2 regions of the Streptomyces sp. NPDC037273 genome follow, and region 2 is predicted to be linked to the other one. Evidence: riboswitches for the same ligand, from Rfam matches in the RefSeq annotation. Region 2 holds a riboswitch; the other holds the start of a gene.

Region 1 (10,884 bases), on a different contig from region 2:
GCGCCACGCCCAGAGCGAGGAGCAGGGTGCCGAGCGCCCGCTCTTCCGCGATGAGGTCGGCGGCCAGGGCGGTGACATTCCGGGCACTCAGGGCGCGTCGTCTGTTGACCCCGCCGGTGCCGCCCGCATAGGTTTCGGAGAACCATCAACCTCAAGTACGGGTGGAGGGTTTGCCCCCGATCCGTACGCGACCCAGACCTCCGCGGGGCTGCCGCGGCAGGAGGACGCGTCCATGCCGGTGTGTACGAGGTGCGGTCACCGCAACACGGCCGACAGCCGCTTCTGCTCCCACTGCGGCACGCCGCTGCGGGGCGGGGTCGCCGCCGAGCGCGCGTCGGAGACGACGTCGACCATCTCCATCTCGGGCCTTGAGGCGTACGACGCCGAGGTCACCGGCCAGACGCAGCTGCCGTCGCTCTCTCCCGAGGCGCTGGCGGCCGTGGAGGCGCTGCCGTCGGGTTCCGCGCTCCTCGTGGTGCGCCGGGGTCCGAACTCGGGCAGCCGGTTCCTGCTCGACGGCGAGCTGACCACGGCCGGCCGCCACCCGCAGAGCGACATCTTCCTGGACGACTTCACCGTCTCCAGGCGGCACGTCGAGTTCCGGCGGGCGCAGGACGGCAGCTTCACCGTCTCCGATGTCGGCAGCCTCAACGGCACGTACGTGAACCGTGAACCGATCGACTCGGTCGTTCTGTCCAACGGCGACGAGGTGCAGATCGGCAAGTACCGGCTGGTCTTCTACTCGAGCCAGCGAGGCGTGTGACGCCTCGGAGAAGCCTTCAGGGAAGGTCCATGCTGCGAACACCGACGGGCGGTGCCGGATCCGGCACCGCCACCGCGGGCGACCGGCTGGTCAGCATCGGTACGGTGCTGAACCAGCTGCGCGACGAATTTCCCGAAGTGACGATCTCCAAGATCCGGTTCCTGGAGGCCGAGGGGCTGGTCGAGCCCCGGCGTACGGCCTCCGGATACCGGAAGTTCAGCCCGCAGGACGTGGAGCGGCTCGCCCAGATCCTGCGGATGCAGCGTGACCACTATCTTCCGCTGAAGGTCATCCGCGAGCATCTCGACGCCCTCGCCCGCGGGGAGCAGATCAGGCTTCCGGCGCCCGGGCGCCGGCGGGACCTCCTGGAGGGGGCCTGGGAGCAGGACGCGGAGGCGCCGACCGCCGCGCGGATCGGGCGGGCCGAGCTGCTCGCCGCCGCCGAGGTGACCGAGGCCGAGCTCGCCGAGTGGGAGTCGTACGGTCTGATCGCCGAGACAGAGGGCGGAGGCTACGACGCCGAGAGCGTGACGGTCGCCAGACTCGTAGCGGATCTGGGGAGATTCGGTCTGGAACCGCGCCACCTGCGGGCCGTGAAAGCGGCCGCGGACCGGGAGGCCGGGCTGATCGAGCAGGTGGTCGCACCGCTGCGCCGGCACCGGAATCCGCAGACCAGGGCCCATGCGGAGGCCACCGCGCAGGAGCTGGCGGCGCAGTCCGTACGGCTGCACGCGGCGCTCGTCCAGACGGCCCTGGGCATCCGGCTGCAGTGAGCCCCGAGGGGCCCGACTATCCAAACCGGTCGGGCACGTCCTAGGGTTGCTGTGTGAACGAGCTCGACGTTGTGGGTGTCCGGGTGGAAATGCCCTCCAACCAGCCGATCGTGCTCCTGCGTGAAGTGGGAGGCGATCGGTATCTCCCCATCTGGATCGGACCGGGGGAGGCGACCGCGATCGCCTTCGCCCAGCAGGGGATGGCGCCGCCGCGGCCGCTGACGCACGACCTGTTCAAGGACGTGCTGGAGGCCGTGGGCCAGGAGCTCACCCAAGTCCGCATCACGGATCTGCGTGACGGGGTCTTCTACGCCGAGCTGGTCTTCGCCAGCGGCGTCGAGGTGAGCGCGCGGCCGTCCGACGCGATAGCGCTGGCCCTGCGGACCGGGACGCCGATCTTCGGCAGTGACGGTGTGCTGGACGACGCCGGCATCGCGATTCCGGACGAGCAGGAGGACGAGGTGGAGAAGTTCCGCGAGTTCCTCGACCAGATCTCACCGGAGGACTTCGGGACCAACAGCCAGTGAGGCGCGAAGCCGCGGCCGGAGGCCGTTCGCGGGGTGCCGTCGGAGTAAACGAGTAGCCTTTCCCCGGGGAGAGATCAGGGAAACCACTCTCAGGGTGATTATCACTCGGCGTGCCGAGTGTGGCGATCGTTGACGCACCCCTGGTGACTGCCTACCTTCGTGTGGGCAGGTCAAGGACGGAGGGTCGGCGTGATGAGCAGCGCGGACGGTACGGCAGGTAGCTCGCTCGGACGTGTGTCCGGGGAGAGCGGTCCGTATCCGCTTCACGGCAGTGTGGGCGACTTCGGGACGGACGCGAGTGCCGGCACGGCGGACGAGGCCGTCGGCTATCGCGGACCGACGGCGTGTGCCGCCGCCGGGATCACCTATCGCCAGCTGGACTACTGGGCGCGCACCGGGCTCGTGGAGCCGAGTGTGCGGCCCGCGTACGGGTCGGGGACGCAGCGGCTCTACAGCTTCCGCGACGTCGTCGTGCTGAAGATCGTCAAGCGTTTCCTCGACACCGGGGTGGCGCTGCAGAACATCCGGGCCGCCGTGCAGCACCTGCGGGCCCGGGGTTTTCGCGATCTGGAGCGGATGACGCTCATGAGCGATGGCGCCACGGTCTACGAGTGCTCCTCGCCGGACGAGGTCGTCGACCTGCTCCAGGGCGGGCAGGGCGTCTTCGGGATCGCCGTCGGGGTCGTGTGGCGGGACGTCGAGGCAGCGCTCTCGCAGCTGCACGGGGAGCGCGTCGACACGGGCGAGACGCTGGTCGGACACAACCCGGGTGACGAGCTGGCCAGGCGCCGGCGCGACAAGGCCGTCTGAGCCGGCCCCTTTCGCGGCCCCGCGGATCGATTCGTACGAAGCCGGAACTTCAGCGGCCCCGCCGATCGTGTGCGGGGCCGTTGTCAGTGGCGTAGGGCAGCATCGGAACCGTGAGAGCCGCGCCGACGATCCTGCATCTCGACATGGATGCGTTCTTCGCCGCCGCCGAGCAGGCGGCGAAGCCGAGCCTGCGCGGAAAGCCGGTGGTGGTCGGCGGTCTGGGGCCGCGGGGTGTGGTCGCGACGGCCTCGTACGAGGCGCGGCGGTTCGGGGTGCATTCGGCGATGCCGATGGGGCAGGCGCGCAGACTGGCGCCGAACGCCGCCTATCTCGTGCCGCGGTTCGCCTTCTACCGGTCGATCAGCGAGCAGGTGATGGAGCTGCTCGGCAGACTCTCGCCGCTCGTGGAGCCGCTCAGCCTGGACGAGGCCTTCGTCGATCTGGAGGCCGGGGGTGTGGCCGACGACAGCGCGAGCGCGCGGGCCGTGGGGGAGCGGCTGCGGGCCGACATCCTGGCGACGACGGGGCTGACGGGGTCCGTGGGGCTCGCGGGGTCGAAGATGATCGCGAAGATCGCCTCCGAGGAGGCGAAGCCGAACGGTCTCGTGCTCATCGAGCCGGGCACCGAGCGGGAGCTGCTCGGGCCCAGGTCCGTGCGGATTCTTCCCGGGGTCGGGCCCGCCACCGGGGAGCACCTGCGGAGGGCCGGCATGACCACCGTGTCCGACCTCGCGGAGGCGGGCGAGGACGAGCTCGTACGGCTCCTGGGGCGGGCGCACGGGACCTCGCTGTACCGGATGGCCCGGGGGTACGACGACCGGCCGGTGGTCGCCGAGCGGGACGCGAAGTCCGTGTCGGTCGAGGACACCTTCGACGTGGACCTGCACGACCGGGTGCGGATCAGGGGCGAGGCGGACCGGCTCGCCGACCGGTGTGTGGGGCGGCTGAGGGCCTCGGGGCACTCGGGGCGGACCATCGTCCTGAAGGTGCGGCGGTACGACTTCTCGACGCTGACGCGGTCCGAGACGCTGCGGGGGCCGACGGACGATCCCACGGTGGTCAGGGAGGCCGTGGGGCGGCTCCTCGAGGCCGTGGACACCACCGGGGGCGTACGGCTCCTGGGGGTCGGGGTGAGCGGGCTCGCGGACTACACGCAGGAGGACCTGTTCGCGCAGGCGAGTGCGAGTGCGAGTGCGAGTGCGGAGGCGGGCGCGGGTCCGGGTCAGGGTCCAGGTGCGGAAGCGGGGGTGGGGGAAGGTGCGGAAGGCGCCGCCGCGGCCGTTGAGGGCCCCGTGGGCGGCCTGGAGGACGCGGAGGGGGCAGGAGTGGCGGGAGAGGCTGCCGGGCCCGTGGAGCGGCACTGGGCGCCCGGGCGTGATGTGCGGCATGCGGTGTACGGGGCCGGGTGGGTGCAAGGCAGCGGGCTCGGGCGGGTCACCGTGCGGTTCGAGGAGCCGAGGTCGGCCGTACCGGGGCGGGTCCGGACCTTCGCGGTGGACGATCCGGAGCTGGTGGAGGGGGAGCCGTTGCCCCTGGTGGGGTGAGACGGCCGCGACTGTGCCCCACCCGCGCCGGCCGGCGGTCGTGCGGGTGGGTGGGGGTGCGCCCCGCGGAGGTCGGCCGGGGCGGGGCGCCGGGGGTCAGGGGCCGGCGAGGCGCCCGAAGTCGGTGTCGGGGTAGTCGCTGGGGGGCGGGGGGAGGGTGAGGCTGTAGTGGCGGTAGAGCTGGAGCTCCTGCTCGGGGGAGAGGTGGCGGCCGACGCCGAAGTCGGGGGCGTCCTTGATGAGCGCCCGTTCGAAGGGGATGTGGAGGCCGTCCGCGAGGAGATCGCTGGGTTCCAGGGGGACGAAGGCGTCCCGGCTGAAGAGGCCGGTGCGGACGGCGGCCCATTCGGGGATGCCGGTCGCGTCGTCGAGGTACACCTCGTCCACGGTGCCTATCTTGTGTCCGTTGCGGTCGAACGCCTTGCGGCCGATCAGGCTGCGCGGATCGATGTCGGTCTGCACGGTCCCTCCAACTGGTCGCAACTGCTCTACACCCCTACCAAAGTGCACAACTGGGATGTCGGCCACTTGAGCGATGGGAGGGACAACCGCGCTGGTAGGCTGGCTGTGGCTGTCGACCCTGTGCGGGAGAGTCCCCCGGAGAAACCTTCCGGTGGGCGCCGAAGGAGCAAATCCTCCCCGGAATCTCTCAGGCCCCTGTACCGCGCGGACGAGGTCACTCTGGAAAGCAGAGCGGTGTCCGACGGCACTCGCTCTCACCGACGGTGAAAGCCGGCGTGCCGCGAGGCGTGCCGGTGAAACTCTCAGGTTGAGATGACAGAGGGGGAGGCCGTCCGGGTACCCGCGCCGTGGTGCCCCTCGCAGGTCGTGACGACCAGGAGGCCTCCGTACATGACCGCCAACCGCATTCCGCTCTCCGAGCTCGAGCAGGGCATCCCGTTCGAGCAGCGGCACATCGGACCCGACGCCGAGGCGCGGGCCAAGATGCTCGCCCAGGTCGGTTACGGCTCGCTCGACGAGCTCACCGCCGCCGCGGTGCCGGACGTGATCAAGAACGCCGAGGCGCTGGGCCTGCCGGCCGCGCGCACCGAGGCAGAGGTCCTCGCCGAGCTGCGTACGCTCGCCGACCGCAACCAGGTCCTGGCCCCGATGATCGGACTCGGCTACTACGGCACCTTCACGCCGCCGGTCATCCTGCGCAACGTCATGGAGAACCCGGCCTGGTACACGGCGTACACGCCCTACCAGCCGGAGATCTCCCAGGGCCGCCTCGAAGCCCTGCTGAACTTCCAGACCATGGTCGCCGACCTGACCGGTCTGCCCACCTCGGGCGCCTCCCTCCTGGACGAGGGCACCGCCGCCGCCGAGGCCATGGCGCTGTCCCGCCGTGTCGGCAAGGTCAAGAACGGCGTCTTCCTCATCGACGCCGACGCCCTGCCGCAGACGATCGCCGTCATCGAGACCCGCGCCGAGCCGACCGGTGTCGAGGTCGTCGTCGCCGACCTGAGCGAGGGCATCCCCGCCGAGGTCGCCGAGCGCGGTGTCTTCGGCGTGCTGCTCCAGTACCCCGGTGCCTCCGGCGCCGTCCGCGACATCAAGCCGCTGATCGACGCCGCCCACGAGCTCGGCGCGATCGTCACCGTCGCCGCCGACCTGCTCGCGCTGACGCTGCTGACCTCGCCCGGCGCGCTCGGCGCCGACATCGCGGTCGGCACCACCCAGCGCTTCGGTGTGCCGATGGGCTTCGGCGGTCCGCACGCCGGCTACATGGCCGTCCAGGACAAGCACGCCCGCTCCCTGCCCGGCCGCCTGGTGGGCGTGTCCGTCGACGCCGACGGCAACCGCGCCTACCGCCTGGCCCTGCAGACCCGCGAGCAGCACATCCGCCGCGAGAAGGCCACCAGCAACATCTGCACCGCCCAGGTGCTGCTCGCCGTCATGGCCGGCATGTACGCGGTCTACCACGGCCCGGACGGCCTGAAGCAGATCGCGCAGCGCACCCACCGGTACGCCGCCATCCTCGCCGCGGGTCTGACCGCCGGCGGCGTCGAGCTCACCCAGGGCGCCTTCTTCGACACCGTCACCGCCCGCGTCCCGGGCAAGGCCGACCAGGTCGTGGCCGCCGCCCGCGAGGCCGGCGTGAACCTCCACCGCGTCGACGCCGACCACGTGTCGATCTCCTGCGACGAGACCACCGGCCGCGCGCAGCTCGCCACGGTCTGGGGCGCCTTCGGCGTCACCGCCGACGTCGAGGCCCTCGACCTCTCCGTCGAGGACACCCTGCCGGCCGGGCTGCTGCGCTCCGACGCGTACCTGACCCACCCGGTCTTCCACGCGCACCGCTCCGAGACCTCGATGCTGCGCTACCTGCGCAAGCTCGCGGACCGCGACTACGCGCTGGACCGCGGCATGATCCCGCTCGGCTCCTGCACGATGAAGCTGAACGCGACGACCGAGATGGAGCCGGTGACCTGGCCCGAGTTCGGCCAGATCCACCCGTTCGCCCCGGTCGAGCAGGCGCAGGGCTACGTCACGCTCATCACCGAGCTGGAGGAGCGCCTCGCCGAGGTCACCGGCTACGACAAGGTGTCGATCCAGCCCAACGCCGGTTCGCAGGGCGAGCTGGCCGGCCTGCTCGCCGTCCGCGCCTACCACCGCGCCAACGGCGACCTGCAGCGCACGGTCTGTCTCATCCCGTCCTCCGCGCACGGCACCAACGCCGCCTCCGCGGTGATGGCCGGCATGAAGGTCGTCGTCGTCAAGACCGCCGACGACGGCGAGGTCGACGTCGCGGACCTGCGCGCCAAGATCGAGCAGTACCGCGACGAGCTGTCGGTGCTGATGATCACCTACCCGTCGACGCACGGCGTCTTCGAGGAGCACGTCGCCGACATCTGCGCCGAGGTCCACGAGGCCGGCGGCCAGGTCTACGTCGACGGCGCCAACCTCAACGCGCTGGTCGGTCTGGCCAAGCCGGGCAAGTTCGGCGGCGACGTCTCGCACCTGAACCTGCACAAGACCTTCTGCATCCCGCACGGCGGCGGTGGCCCCGGCGTCGGCCCGGTCGGCGTCCGCGCCCACCTCGCCCCGTACCTGCCGAACCACCCGCTCCAGCCCACCGCGGGCCCGGAGACCGGCGTCGGCCCGATCTCGGCCGCCCCGTGGGGCTCCGCGGGCATCCTGCCGATCTCGTGGTCGTACGTCCGCCTGATGGGCGGCGAGGGCCTCAAGCGCGCCACCCAGGTCGCCGTCCTCGCGGCGAACTACATCGCCAAGCGCCTGGAGCCGCACTTCCCGGTGCTCTACACCGGCCCGGCCGGTCTGGTCGCCCACGAGTGCATCGTGGACCTGCGTCCGCTCTCGAAGGAGACGGGCGTGACGGTCGACGACATCGCCAAGCGCCTCATCGACTACGGCTTCCACGCGCCGACGATGTCGTTCCCGGTGGCCGGCACGCTGATGATCGAGCCGACCGAGTCCGAGGACCTCACCGAGCTCGACCGCTTCTGCGACACGATGATCGCGATCCGCGCCGAGATCGAGAAGGTCGCCTCGGGCGTGTGGCCCGGCGACGACAACCCGCTGCACAACGCGCCGCACACCGCGGCCGCGCTGGGCGGCGAGTGGAACCACCCGTACACCCGTGACGAGGCGGTCTTCCCGGCCGGCGTCTCGGCCGCCGACAAGTACTGGCCGCCGGTGCGCCGCATCGACGGTGCCTTCGGTGACCGGAACCTGGTCTGCTCGTGCCCGCCCATGGACGAGTACGACCACTGAGCATGAGCCGAGGGCCGGTTCGGAGGATCTCCTCCGGGCCGGCCCTCGGTCTTTCCCTCGAAGGCCTTTCCCTCGAACGGTGGCGCCGCCCGCTCAGGCGGCGGTCGTCACCTGGCCCGCGGTGAGCGGCCGGTGCGGGGCGATGATCTGCCCGTCCGGCAGCAGTTCACCGGTGTCCTCGAAGAGCAGGACGCCGTTGCACAGCAGGCTCCAGCCCTGCTCCGGGTGGTGTGCCATCAGTCGGGCCGCCTCCCTGTCGGCGGAGTCGGCGGTCGGACAGGCAGGCTGGTGCTGGCACATGGGTGGGTTCTTTCGCTGCGTCGTAGTGGATGTCCTGCGGCTCTTCGCGCTCATCGCCGCCCCCGTCGGTCGGTTCGGTTCCGATCCCAGTCTTGCCCTACGGAAGGTCATCCGCAGGTATTTCGCGTCAGCTCGTCCTCTCCGGGGAAGACGCATCACCCGCAGGGGCGGTTCAGGTCAACTGCACCGTCTCTTCGGGTGGTTCGGGGTGGTCCGAGCGGGCTAGTCCGTACGGGAGGGGTGTTCGGGAGGTCCGTTCGGGCGCGTTGCTCGGACAGCAGTGCGCCCCGTGACCCGGCCGGGTCACGGGGCGGTGCGGCGCGTGCGGTGGATCAGGCGGGCGCCGCCGAGCCCAGAAGGGGCGGCGGCGCGAGGCGCGTACTCAGGACGGGCAGGAGGTCGGCCACCTGGTAGGGCCGGTGGGCCGCGATCCCGGGCGGCGCGGGGGCGAGCGGCACCATCAGGTCGGCGGCGGCCGGGGCGACGGCGGTGCCCTCGGGCTCCGGGTCCGCGTGCAGCCAGAGGGTCAGCATGTAGAGCTCCGGTACGGAGAGCAGCCGGGGTTCGTACGGGACGGGCAGCGCCTCGGCCTGGAGGAGGGCCCGTTCGGTCGCGGTGACGTACGGTCCCTCGAAGAAGTGCGAGAACGTCCAGCCGTCCGGTGTGAGCATGGTGTCCGCGGCGGCGATCGCCCGGTCCCCGTGCCGGATGAGGAAGCGCCAGCCGGCGAGCCGGGTGCGGGGCGCGATCCCCGGTGCTCCGGCGACGCCGAGGACGTGCACCGGCAGCGGGTGTTCGGGGCTCAGTGGTCCCTGTGCGGCCCGCAGGGCGGGCGTTCGCGCCTCGCGGACGGCGGTCGGCGAGCCGAGGGCCGCGAGGACACTGCGGAGGGCCGGCGCGGGGGCCGGAGAGGGTCGGAGCATGGTGGGTCGCCTCTCACTCAGGAGACACGGTGACGCGTGGGCAGGTACGACGGCGCTGTCGGCGGCGGGGCCAGAGAGGGGCCATGAGGCCATGGCCGGGCGCCAACACTCTGCCTCGTCCGCGGAGTTTATACGACACGTGTTCACACAGTGTTTCCGCTAGACGCCGCCGATATTCCTGACAAGGCGTCATCAAGCCGTATTCGGGGGGAGTTGAAGCGGAATCGTGATGAAGGCGCCGCCCTCACCTGCGTAAATCCCGTGGAGCCGGACGGCTGAATTCCGACCCCGGCTTCGCGGACAATAGGACATTGGTATATGTCGGCCGTTCCGTGCCTTCGGGATGTGCCGGTGGAGCTCTCCGTCAAGACTATCGTCCGACGGCTCACTTCCGCAGGCGTTGTGGATCAGAGGGTTGGGCATCATCGTCCGTGACACGCGGCCGCCATGCGCGGCCGCCCGCTCGGGGAGGGACGCTTCGATGGGGGAGAAGGTCGTGGCCGACGGGTTCGGCCCGTCCGACCGGCAGCACTACCGGAGAAAGCTCCAGCAGTGTCTCGCGGGACTCGCGAGGCTCCTGGCGGAGAAGAGGTTCGACCGGCCGCGCAATCTCATGGGCGTGGAGATCGAACTCAATCTCGCCGGTGCCGACGGGCTGCCCCGCATGCTGAACCAGCCCGTTCTCGAAAAGATCGCGAGCGCCGATTTCCAGACCGAACTCGGAATGTTCAACCTCGAAGTGAACATCGCCCCCCACCAGCTCGGCGGGCGCGTATTCGACCGCCTCGCGGAAGAGATCGGCACCGGGCTCGGATATGCCGACCGGAAGGCCGCCGAACTCGACGCGAGCGTCGTCATGATCGGCATACTGCCCACCCTCGCGCAGAGCGACCTCGTCCACGAGAACCTGTCGTCCGCCGACCGCTACACGCTCCTCAACGACCAGATCCTCGCCGCCCGAGGCGAGGACTTCACCCTCGACATCCACGGCGTCGAACGGCTGCTCTGCACCTCGGAGTCGATCGTCCCCGAGGCGGCCTGCACATCCGTCCAGCTCCACCTCCAGGTCACCCCCGCCCGCTTCGCCGCCGTGTGGAACGCGGCCCAGGCGGTCTCGGGCGTCCAGATCGCGCTCGGCGCCAACGCGCCCTTCGTCTTCGGCCGCGAACTGTGGCGCGAGTCCCGCCCGCCGCTCTTCCTCCAGGCCACCGACACCAGGCCGCCCGAGCTGCAGTCCCAGGGCGTACGGCCCCGCACCTGGTTCGGCGAGCGCTGGGTGGACTCCGTCTACGACCTCTTCGAGGAGAACGTCCGCTACTTCCCCTCGCTCCTGCCCATCTGCGACGAGGAGGACCCGCTCCTCGTCCTCGACGAGGGCGGAGTGCCGCGCCTCCAGGAACTCGTCCTCCACAACGGCACGATCTACCGCTGGAACCGCCCCGTGTACGGCTGGGTCGACGGCGTCCCGCACCTGCGCGTCGAGAACCGCGTCCTGCCCGCGGGCCC
Region 2 (10,884 bases):
GGTACCGAGCCCCGCCCCGCGCCCACCCCCGCCGCCGCGCGCCGCCCCGCCCCCGCGCCCGCCGTCGCCCCCGCACCCCGCCGCTTCCCCGGCCGGCCCGACGAGATCGCGCACGGCCCCCGCGACCGGCCCAGGGTCGCCCTCACCTTCCACGGCCAGGGCGACCCCGCCCTCGCCCGCACCCTCCTCGGCCAGGCCGAGAAGGCCGGCGCCCGCGTCACCGTCCTCGCCGTCGGCAGCTGGCTCGACGACCACCCCGACCTCGCCCGCCGCGTCCTCGACGGCGGCCACGACCTCGGCAACCACACCCAGCACCACATCGACGTCAACGCCATGACCGAGGCCGAGGCCCACGCCGAGATCGAGGCCTGCGCCACCCGGCTGCGCCGGCTCACCGGCTCCATCGGCAGCTGGTTCCGGCCCTCCCGCACCCAGCACGCCGCCCCCGCCGTCCTGCGCGCCGCCCGCCGCGCCGGATACCCGCACGTCCTCTCGTACGACGTCGACTCGCTCGACTTCACCTCGCCCGGACCGGCCGCCGTCGTCCGCAACGTCACCGGGGCCGTCCGGGCCGGCTCGGTGGTCAGCCTGCACTTCGGCTACCCGGACACCGCCGCCGCGCTGCCCCTCCTCCTCGCCGACCTCGACCGCCGCGGACTGCGCGCGGTCACCACCACGGAGCTGCTGACCTGATGGACCGCCACCCGCCCGGACGCCTCGCACCCCGCACCAGGACCCTGCTCGCCGCCGCGCTGCTCGCCGCCCTCGCGGGCTGCGGCACCACCGACCACGGCGGCGCGTCGGCCGTGAAGAAGGCGGCCGCACCCGCCGTCCCCAAACCGGCCGCCGCACCCGCCGGGCTCCCCGGCATGCCGCCGCTGCTCGACCCGAACGACGTCTACGCCGCCGACCGGCCCAATCGACTCGCCCCGGCGGTACGGGACTTCCCCTCCCGGGTCTACGTCCCCAACACCAACTCCAACACCGTCTCGGTCATCGACCCCGCCACCTACAAGGTCATCGAGACCATCCCGGTCGGCGTCCAGCCCCAGCACGTCGTCCCGTCCTGGGACATGAAGACCCTCTGGGTCAACAACAACCGGGGCCACACCCTCACCCCCATCGACCCCGCCACGGGAGTCGCCGGCAAGCCGGTCGAGGTCCACGACCCGTACAACCTCTACTTCACGCCGAACGGCAAGTACGCCGTGGTGATGGCCTCGCTCGACCGCGAACTCGTCTTCCGCGACCCGCACACCATGGAACGGCGCAAGACCGTCCCGGTCAGCTGTTACGGCGTCAACCACGCCGACTTCTCCGCCGACGGCCGCTACTTCGTCGTCTCCTGCGAGTTCTCCGGCGAACTCCTCAAGGTCGACACCGAGAAGATGGAGGTCGTCGGGCAGCTCAAGCTGCCCTTCGAGGGCGCCATGCCGCAGGACGTGAAGATCTCCCCGGACGGGAAGACCTTCTACATCGCCGACATGATGGCCCACGGCATGTGGGTGCTCGACGGCGAGAACTTCACCACCCCCACCCTGCTCCCCACCGGCAAGGGCTGCCACGGCCTCTACATCAGCCGGGACTCGCGCGAGATGTACGTCCCCAACCGCGGCGAGGGCTCCGTCTCCGTCTTCGACTTCGGCAAGAACAAGCTCACCAAGAAGTGGTGGCTGCCCAACGGCGGCTCCCCCGACATGGGCGGCGTCTCCGCCGACGGCAAGGTCCTCTGGCTCTCCGGCCGGTACGACTCCGAGGTGTACGCGATCGACACCACGACCGGCGCGCAGCTGGCCCGCATCCCGGTCGGCGGCGGCCCGCACGGCCTCGCCGTCTACCCGCAGCCCGGCCGCTACTCGCTCGGGCACACCGGCATCTTCAGATGAGCCTCAGCCGGCGACCAGCAGCGCCTCCGACGCCACCGGGCGGTAGCCCGCCGCCTGGAAGGTCCGGACGCTCCGGGCGTTGCCCGGGGACTGCTGGGCCCACACCACCTCGCCGGGCGTGAGGTGGCGCGCCGCCGTCGCCAGGGCCCGGCCCAGGCCCCGGTGGCGCACCTCCTCGTCCACCTCGATCGCCGCCTCCCAGCGGCCCGCGACGCCCCGGCCGAGGATCAGGACGCCGCCGTCGGCCGCCCAGACCTGGACGTCGTCGCGGAACTTCAGGGCCCGCGCCACCCGGGGGTGCGCCGGGTCCTCGATCTCCCGCAGCTCCAGCGGGGGAGCGCCGGGCAGGCGGTCGGCGACGGTGAGCAGGTCGATGGTGTTCATGTGCAGGCCGGTGCGGGCCATCAGGGCGACCAGGAAGCCGGGGTTCATGCTGGCCGCGAGCGGGTCGCTCGACGTGGCCGCGAGCTCGGCCCGTACCCATGCCGGGTCGGCGTCCGTGAAGATCACCGAATGGGCGGTGAAGGCCAGCACTCCGGCGTCCCGCGGGCTGGGCTGCGGCACCACCGTCGTCGAGCCGTCCGGGGGCGGGAAGGTCCCGCGCGCCGCGTCCGCCAGGATCCGTGCCAGTTCGTTCATACCCCCATCATCCGGCAGGGGCGGGCCAGCTAATCTGACCCCCGTCAGATAAGCACCGAGAAGGGGCGGAAGCAGTGGCGGACATCGAGTCGGCACGTACGGCATTCAACCAGTTCGACGCGGACGGCGACGGCTTCATCACCGCCGCGGAGTACAAGAGCCTCATGGCGAAGCACGGCGACTTCAACGTCACGGAGACGGTCGCCGAGGTGCTCATCAAGCAGCGCGACGACAACGGCGACGGCGTCCTTTCCTGGGACGAGTTCTGGGCGCACTACAGCAAGGCCTGACCCGCCCGCCCGGGCGGGCGAGGCAACGCTGAGTTGCCGCCCGCCCGGGGCTCGGTGACGATCGACCGGTGACGCTTCCCGGACCTTTCGGTACCCCGAGCCGTCTGACGGTGGCGGTCGTCGCCGCGAGCGCCGTCCTCGCCGTCGCCCTGCTCGGCGCCGGACTCGCCCAGACGGGCACCGGCGAACTGCGGATACCCGCGGCCGGCACCACCTCGCTGCTGCGGCTCCTCGTCCTCACCGGCCTCGCCGTGCACCTGGGCGAACTGGCCGGAGGCCGGATAGCCCGCGACGGCCCGCTGCCCCGGAGCCGCTCCGTGCCCGCCGCGCTGCTCGCCGCGGCCGCCTCCGCCGGGCTCCTGCTCCTCTTCACGGCCGTCAGCGGCCTCAGTCCCGCCGTCGTCTACGGACTGCGCGAGGGCCGCCTGCTGCTCGTCACGGCCAACGCCTTCGTCCTCGCCGCCCTCTGCGCCGCCTCCCGGCGCCCCGGCCTCGCCGTCCTGCCGCTCGCCGTCGCCATCGGCGCCGAGGCGATGCGCGCCCACCCGGAGGCGCACCAGCAGGCCCTGGGGACCGGTCTGACCGTCGTCCACCTCACCGCTGCCTCGCTCTGGGTCGGCACCCTCCTGTACGTGCTCCGCACCATGCGGCTGCGCGGCGGCGGCCGGGACGTCCTGCTCCGATACGCCCGGATGGCCGCCTGGGTGTACGCCGCGCTCGTCGTCACCGGCACCGCCTCCACGCTCCGCAGGCTGCCGCTCGACGCCGTCCTCACCACCGCCTACGGCCGGCTCCTCCTGGTGAAGCTGGCGCTCTTCGGCGGCGCGAGCCTGCTCGCGCTGGCGGCCCGCGGCCGCCTGCTCTCCGGCGGGAACGCCCAGGCGCCGGCCCGGGTCGAGGTCTCCGTCCTGGTGGCGATCGTGGTCGTGTCGGCGCTGCTCACCGTGGTGCCCGATCCGCACGGCCTGACGCACTGAGCGAACGGTCCGACGAGCGGTCGGGCGAACCGACCTGACGCATTGGCCTAGACCTATTGTGCGGCCATGTCCGTGACGGTACGTTCGTCCCCGGCTGCGCAGCCGGCACGTAACGCACCACATCGCATCGTCACGTACTCCGCCGGGGCATCCCGGCGTTTTCAGGAGGCAATGCCATGTACCGCCGCACAGCAGCCGCACTCGCCACCGCCGTCACCGCCGGAGCCCTCGCGCTCGGCGCCGCCGGCTCCGCCTCGGCCAACCCGGGCGCGGGCTGGTACCCGCGCAGCCACCACGCCTCGTACGCCGAGTGCCAGGCCGCGGGCAAGGCCGGATACCAGATCTGGGGCCCGATCTTCTTCTGCGAGCCCCTCAGCTCCACCCGCCCGGACGTGATCGTCCTCTGGGTCCGCGCCTGACACACGAACGGCCGGCCCCGGGAATCCCGGGGCCGGCCGGCCGTGCGCGTGAACGGTTCAGCACTCGATGATGTTCACCGCGAGACCGCCGCGCGCGGTCTCCTTGTACTTCACGCTCATGTCCGCGCCGGTCTCCTTCATGGTCTTGATGACCTTGTCGAGGGAGACCAGGTGGCTGCCGTCGCCGCGCATCGACATCTTCGCCGCCGTGACGGCCTTGACCGCCGCCATGCCGTTCCGCTCGATGCACGGGATCTGGACCAGGCCGCCGACCGGGTCGCAGGTCAGGCCCAGGTTGTGCTCCATGCCGATCTCGGCCGCGTTCTCCACCTGCTCCGGGGTGCCGCCGAGGACCTCGGCGAGCGCGCCGGCCGCCATCGAGCAGGCCGAGCCGACCTCGCCCTGGCAGCCGACCTCGGCGCCGGAGATCGAGGCGTTCTCCTTGAACAGCATGCCGACCGCGCCGGCCGCGAGCAGGAAGCGGACGATGCCGTCCTCGTCGGCGCCCGGCACGAAGTTCATGTAGTAGTGAAGGACCGCCGGGATGATGCCGGCCGCGCCGTTGGTCGGGGCGGTGACCACCCGGCCGCCCGCCGCGTTCTCCTCGTTCACGGCCATCGCGTAGAGGGTGATCCACTCCATCGCGTGCGCCGCCGGGTCGCCCTCGGAGCGCAGCTTGCGGGCCGAGGTCGCCGCGCGGCGGCGGACCTTCAGACCGCCCGGCAGGATGCCCTCGCGGGACATGCCGCGCGAGACGCAGGCCTGCATGACCCGCCAGATCTCCAGGAGACCGGCGCGGATCTCCTCCTCGGTGCGCCAGGCCTTCTCGTTCTCCAGCATCATCGAGGAGATCGACAGACCGGTCTCCTTCGCCAGCCGCAGCAGCTCGTCACCGGTGCGGAAGGGGTACTTCAGGACCGTGTCGTCCGGCACGATCGGGTTCTCGCCGGCCACGGCGTCCTCGTCCACGACGAAGCCGCCGCCGACCGAGTAGTACGTCTTCTCCAGGACGAGCGCGCCCTCCGCGTCGTACGCGAAGACCGTCATGCCGTTGGCGTGGTACGGGAGCGCCTTGCGCCGGTGCAGGATCAGGTCGTCGTCGAAGGAGAACGGGATCTCGTGCGCGCCGAGCAAGTTGATCTTCCCGCTCGCCTTGATCCGCTCGAACTCCTCGTCGGCGCTCTCCACGTCCACGGTGCGCGGCGAGTTGCCCTCCAGGCCCAGGAGCACCGCCTTCGGGGTGCCGTGGCCGTGGCCGGTCGCGCCGAGCGAGCCGTACAGCTCCGCTCGTATCGCCGCCGTGTGGGCCAGCAGGCCCTCGTTCTTCAGCCGGCGGGCGAACATCCGGGCCGCGCGCATGGGGCCCACCGTGTGGGAGCTCGACGGACCGATGCCGATCGAGAACAGGTCGAAGACCGAGATGGCCACGGAAGGACTCCTTGTGGGGGCTAGACGCCGTTGTCTGCCGGGGTGGAGCAGAAAAGCGTGGGGAGGGGGCTGAGCATGAGCAGGGGCACCGCGCTCACTGTCCAGTGTGCGCGGTGCCCCGGAGCTTTCGTACGAACAAAAGGGTACGAAATTACTTCAGGCCGGGGTACAGCGGGTGCTTGTCCGCCAGCGCGGTCACGCGGGCCTTGAGCGCCTCGGCCTTCTCGGCGTCGAAGCCCGGCTTCAGGGTCTCCGCGATCACGTCGGCGACCTCGGCGAAGTCCTCCGCCTGGAAACCGCGGGTGGCGAGCGCCGGCGTACCGATGCGCAGACCCGAGGTGACCATCGGCGGGCGCGGGTCGTTCGGAACGGCGTTCCGGTTGACCGTGATGCCGACCTCGTGGAGACGGTCCTCGGCCTGCTGGCCGTCCAGCTCGGAGTTCCGCAGGTCCACCAGGACCAGGTGCACGTCCGTGCCGCCGGACAGGACCGAGACGCCGTGGGCGGTGACGTCGTCCTGGACCAGGCGCTCGGCCAGCGCGCGGGCGCCGTCCAGGGTGCGCTGCTGGCGCTCCTTGAACTCCTCCGAGGCCGCGACCTTGAAGGAGACGGCCTTGGCCGCGATCACGTGCTCCAGCGGGCCGCCCTGGAAGCCGGGGAAGACCGAGGAGTTCAGCTTCTTCGCGAATTCCTTCTTCGCGAGGATGATGCCGCCGCGCGGGCCGCCGAGCGTCTTGTGCGTGGTGGAGGTCACCACGTCCGCGTACTCGACCGGGTTCGGGTGCAGACCCGCCGCGACCAGGCCGGCGAAGTGGGCCATGTCGACCCACAGGTACGCCTCGACCTCGTCGGCGATCCGGCGGAACTCCGCGAAGTCCAGCTGGCGCGGGTAGGCGGACCAGCCCGCGATGATGACCTTCGGGCGGTGCTCCTTGGCGAGGCGCTCGACCTCGGCCATGTCGACCAGGCCGGCCTCGTCCACGTGGTACGCGACCACGTTGAACTGCTTGCCCGAGAAGTTCAGGCGCATGCCGTGGGTCAGGTGACCGCCGTGCGCCAGGTCCAGGCCCAGGATCGTGTCGCCCGGCTGGGCGATCGCGAAGAGGGCGGCCTGGTTCGCGGAGGCGCCGGAGTGCGGCTGGACGTTGGCGTACTCGGCGCCGAACAGGTCCTTGATCCGGTCGATCGCGATCTGCTCGGCCACGTCGACGTGCTCGCAGCCGCCGTAGTAGCGGCGGCCCGGGTAGCCCTCGGCGTACTTGTTGGTGAGGACGGAGCCCTGGGCCTCCATGACCGCGACCGGAGCGAAGTTCTCCGAGGCGATCATCTCGAGGGTGGACTGCTGGCGCAGGAGCTCGGCGTCGACGGCGGCGGCGACGTCGGGGTCGAGCTCGTGGAGGGGAGTGTTCAGAAGCGACATGAATCGATCCCTAGGGGGTCTCGGTTAGCCGGCGGTGAAGGCGGTGTACTCGTCGGCGGAGAGCAGGTCCTTCGGCTCGTCCGCGAGGCGCACCTTGAACAGCCAGCCGCCCTCGAACGGGGCGGTGTTCACCAGCGCCGGGTCGTCGACGACGTCCTGGTTCGTCTCGACGACCTCGCCGGTCACCGGGGAGTACAGCTCGCTGACGGACTTGGTCGACTCCAGCTCGCCACAGTCCTCGCCCGCGGTCACGGTGGCGCCGACCTCGGGAAGCTGGACGTACACGATGTCGCCGAGCGCGTTCGCCGCGTGCTCGGTGATGCCGACGGTGGCGACGCCGTCAACGGCGTCCGTCAGCCACTCGTGCTCCTTGCTGTAGCGAAGCTGCTGGGGGTTGCTCATGGCCTGATTCTCCTGGATCGGGGGAGTACTGGTGTACGTGGGTCTTGCGGGGTGAGACGCCGGGTGAGACGAATGCGTCACTTCTGGCGCTTGTAGAACGGCAGTGCCACGACCTCGTAGGGCTCGTGGGTGCCGCGGATGTCCACACCTACACCCGGCGTGCCGGGAGCCGCGTGCGCCGCGTCGACGTACGCGATGGCGATCGGCTTGCCGAGCGTCGGGGACGGCGCGCCCGAGGTGATCTCGCCCACGACCTCGCCGCCGGCGACGACCTGGAAGCCCGCGCGCGGGACACGGCGGCCCTCGGCGATCAGGCCGACCAGCTTGCGCGGCGGAGAGGTCTCGGCACGCTCGGCGGCGGCCTCCAGGGCCTTGCGGCCGACGAAGTCGCCGGGCTTCTCGAACTTCACGACCCGGCCGAGGCCCGCGTCGAACGGGGTGAGGGCGGTGGTCAGCTCGTGGCCGTACAGCGGCATGCCCGCCTCCAGGCGGAGCGTGTCACGGCAGGACAGGCCGCAGGGGATCAGGCCGACGCCCGCGCCCGCCTCGGTCAGCGCCTTCCAGACGCCCTCCGCGTGCTCGGGCTTCAGGAACAGCTCGAAACCGTCCTCGCCGGTGTAGCCGGTACGGGCGATCAGCGCGGGCACGCCCGCGACCGTGCCCGGCAGACCGGCGTAGTACTTCAGGCCGTCCAGGTCGGCGTCGGTGATCGACTTCAGGATGCCGGGGGACTCCGGGCCCTGGACGGCGATCAGCGCGTACGCGTCGCGGTCGTCGCGCACCTCGGCGTCGAAGCCCTCGGAGCGGGCGACGAGGGCGTCCAGGACGATCTGGGCGTTGGAGGCGTTGGCGACGACCATGTACTCGGTCTCGCCCAGGCGGTAGACGATCAGGTCGTCGAGGATGCCGCCGTCCTCCTGGCAGATCATCGTGTAGCGGGCGCGGCCGTTGCCCACGGTGGAGATGTTGCCGACCAGGGCGTAGTCCAGGAGGTCCACGGCCTGCGGGCCGGTGACCGTGATCTCGCCCATGTGGGAGAGGTCGAAGAGGCCGGCCTTCGTGCGGACGGCGTTGTGCTCGTCGCGCTCGCTCGTGTACCGCAGCGGCATGTCCCAGCCCGCGAAGTCGGTCATGGTCGCGCCCAGCGAACGATGCAGGGCATCGAGGGCGGTCAGACGGGGGGCAGTGCTCATGGGGTGGCTCCCGGGTCCCAAGGGCGTGATCGGTGACGAAAACACATGACGGGCGAGGACGTCCTCCCCATCTGTCATGGAACCTGAGAGGTTCACCGAGAGCATCTCGTCACCGAGGGATCGGCGACGTGAGTTCGGCTTGCACCTTGGGTGGGGACACGGCAGGTGTCCCGCTTTTCAGATCTGCCTCATCCGCGCGGTACGGGGCCTGAGAGATTCAAGGGAGGGTCTTGCTCCTTCGGCGTCCGGGCGCCGAAGGCGGTCCGGAACTCTCCCGCGCGGATTCGAGCGGCCGGTATGCGATTGTGTGGCGACTGTGCGCGCCTGGCGCGCACATCATTGCATGCGGTGTCGGCGGGGCAAATCGCTTGTGTCTCATTACCGTTTCTTTACACTTCGTGGGCAAGGGTCTCCTCAGGTCTCCTGAGACCCGACAGGGGGAGCGCGATGAGGATCGAGCACACCGGCGCGTACGCCACCGGCACCGGGATACCGGCCCAGCGGGCCCGCGCCAGGACCCGCCGTCGCGGCCGGCTCCTGCGCGACCTCCGCGAGCGCGGCGGCCACGGCCCGCGCGCCCTCCTCTTCGCCGCGGGCGACCTCGTCGTCGTCTCCGGACTCCCCGGCAGCGGCAAGTCCACCCTCATGAGGCGCGCCGCCGAAGGCCGCGGTATCGACTCCCAGGACGCCCGCGAGCGCTGGGAGGCCCGCATGCCCCGCCTCCTGCCGTACGCCGTCTACCGCCCCCTCGTCCGCCTCGCGCACTACGCCGGGCTCCGCCGCGCCCTGCGCTCCGGCATCAGCGTGATCGTCCACGACTGCGGCACCCAGTCCTGGGTGCGCGGCTGGCTCGCCCGCGAGGCCCGCCGCCGTGGCGGCGCCCTGCACCTGGTCCTCCTCGACGTCACCCCCGACACCGCGAGGGCGGGCCAGGACGCCCGCGGCCGGGGCGTCTCCGCCTACGCCTTCGCGCGGCACCGCAGAGCCGTCGGCCGGCTCCTCAAGGCCGCCGAGGGAGGCAGCCTCCCGCCCGGCTGCTCCTCCGTCACCCTCCTCGACCGCGCCGCCGCCGACACCCTCCGCCGCATCGCCTTCCGCGAGGCCGCGTAGCGCCGCTCCGGCCCGTCCCGCCGCCCCGGGGGACCCCGTACCCTTCCCTTTTGGCCACGGCGGCCCCGGGGCGGCGTTAGGGTGCTGCCCGGCGGCCGGTGCGGCAGGCCGTGCGAGAAGGGGAAACGCGACCGTGGACGTGACGTGGCCGGGCAATGAGCTCGAAGAGGTCCTAGCCGCCTCACTCGGCAACCCCGCGGCGGGCGGCCGGCTCGTCGAGGTGCTGGGCCGCAGCCAGGTCTGGGTGCCCCTGCCGAACGGCGGCGGCCCCGACAGCCCCGGCCTCGACCTCGCCACCATGGAGATCGAGGGCGCCGCCTACGTCCCCGTCTTCAGCTCCGAGCAGCAGTTCCTCGCCTGCGTCGGCGAGCACATGTCCTTCGCCGTCGCCCCCGCCCGCGACTTCGCCCGCGGCCTGCCCCCGCAGCTCGGCATCGCCGTGAACCCCGGGGGCACCGCCGGAGTCCCGCTGCCCCCGCCCGCCGTCGCCGAACTCTGCCGCAGCGGCCGCACCCCGCTCGACGGCCCCGCCACCGGCGGCCGCGTCCGGCTCTTCGAGCCGGACTGGCAGGACGACCCCGTCGACTTCCTCGCCGCCGCCTCCGCCGAATTCGAGGCCACCGGCGTCGTCACCAGCGCCCGGCGGGCGCTCGCCAGCGTCGAGGGCACCGAACCGGCCCTCTTCATCGGCGTCCAGCTCGCCCACTGGGAGGGCGCCGACCGCAACGCGCCCCTGGACGCCCTCGGCCGCGCCCTCGGCCGGGTCGAGGTCGCCTGGCCGGTCAACCTCATCCTGCTCGACATGGCGCAGGACCCGGTCGGCGACTGGCTGCTGGAGCGGGTGCGCCCGTTCTACCAGCGCGCCGCCGTGTGAGCGACCTCCTGTTTAAGCTGAACTGACCGGTGAGCCGAACCGACTCGGCAGCGGCACGCGAGCCGCGCGGAACATGGTGGACGGAAGAGGGGCGGGGACCCATGGTGAGCGTGAGCGCGTCAGGCACCGCTGCGGCCGGACCAGTCGAGCGCATGCTGCGCGAGGTGGCACCCGGACGCTACGACGCGTACGAGCAGCTGCTGCACGCCCTCGCCGACGGCGAACTCTGGATGCTGCTCTGGCACG

Evidence for each region. A riboswitch is a leader RNA that binds a small molecule or an ion and turns the genes downstream of it on or off. The one in region 2 is predicted to bind glycine.
Region 1: another riboswitch for glycine. It lies ahead of gcvP (aminomethyl-transferring glycine dehydrogenase); the one in region 2 lies ahead of gcvT (glycine cleavage system aminomethyltransferase GcvT).

Annotation. Positions count from the first base shown of each region.
Region 1 covers NZ_JBVJVO010000020.1:6,011-16,894, forward strand. Annotated here, with positions in the region: gene ACZ7G1_RS34780 (FHA domain-containing protein) at 1-763, shown strand, start outside; gene ftsR (transcriptional regulator FtsR) at 793-1,536, shown strand; gene ACZ7G1_RS34790 (bifunctional nuclease family protein) at 1,590-2,063, shown strand; gene ACZ7G1_RS34795 (MerR family transcriptional regulator) at 2,256-2,873, shown strand; gene ACZ7G1_RS34800 (DNA polymerase IV) at 2,984-4,417, shown strand; gene ACZ7G1_RS34805 (PRC-barrel domain-containing protein) at 4,514-4,879, opposite strand; glycine riboswitch at 4,993-5,092, shown strand; gene gcvP (aminomethyl-transferring glycine dehydrogenase) at 5,270-8,155, shown strand; gene ACZ7G1_RS34815 (DUF5999 family protein) at 8,249-8,455, opposite strand; gene ACZ7G1_RS34820 (hypothetical protein) at 8,788-9,378, opposite strand; gene ACZ7G1_RS34825 (glutamate-cysteine ligase family protein) at 9,860-10,884, shown strand, end outside.
Region 2 covers NZ_JBVJVO010000003.1:501,791-512,674, forward strand. Annotated here, with positions in the region: gene ACZ7G1_RS11550 (polysaccharide deacetylase family protein) at 1-693, shown strand, start outside; gene ACZ7G1_RS11555 (YncE family protein) at 693-1,886, shown strand; gene ACZ7G1_RS11560 (GNAT family protein) at 1,890-2,525, opposite strand; gene ACZ7G1_RS11565 (EF-hand domain-containing protein) at 2,600-2,815, shown strand; gene ACZ7G1_RS11570 (CopD family protein) at 2,884-3,792, shown strand; gene ACZ7G1_RS11575 (hypothetical protein) at 3,969-4,211, shown strand; gene ACZ7G1_RS11580 (L-serine ammonia-lyase) at 4,269-5,639, opposite strand; gene glyA (serine hydroxymethyltransferase) at 5,791-7,059, opposite strand; gene gcvH (glycine cleavage system protein GcvH) at 7,084-7,461, opposite strand; gene gcvT (glycine cleavage system aminomethyltransferase GcvT) at 7,539-8,654, opposite strand; glycine riboswitch at 8,716-8,841, opposite strand; glycine riboswitch at 8,842-8,941, opposite strand; gene ACZ7G1_RS11600 (AAA family ATPase) at 9,102-9,764, shown strand; gene ACZ7G1_RS11605 (enhanced serine sensitivity protein SseB) at 9,898-10,638, shown strand; gene ACZ7G1_RS11610 (enhanced serine sensitivity protein SseB C-terminal domain-containing protein) at 10,749-10,884, shown strand, end outside.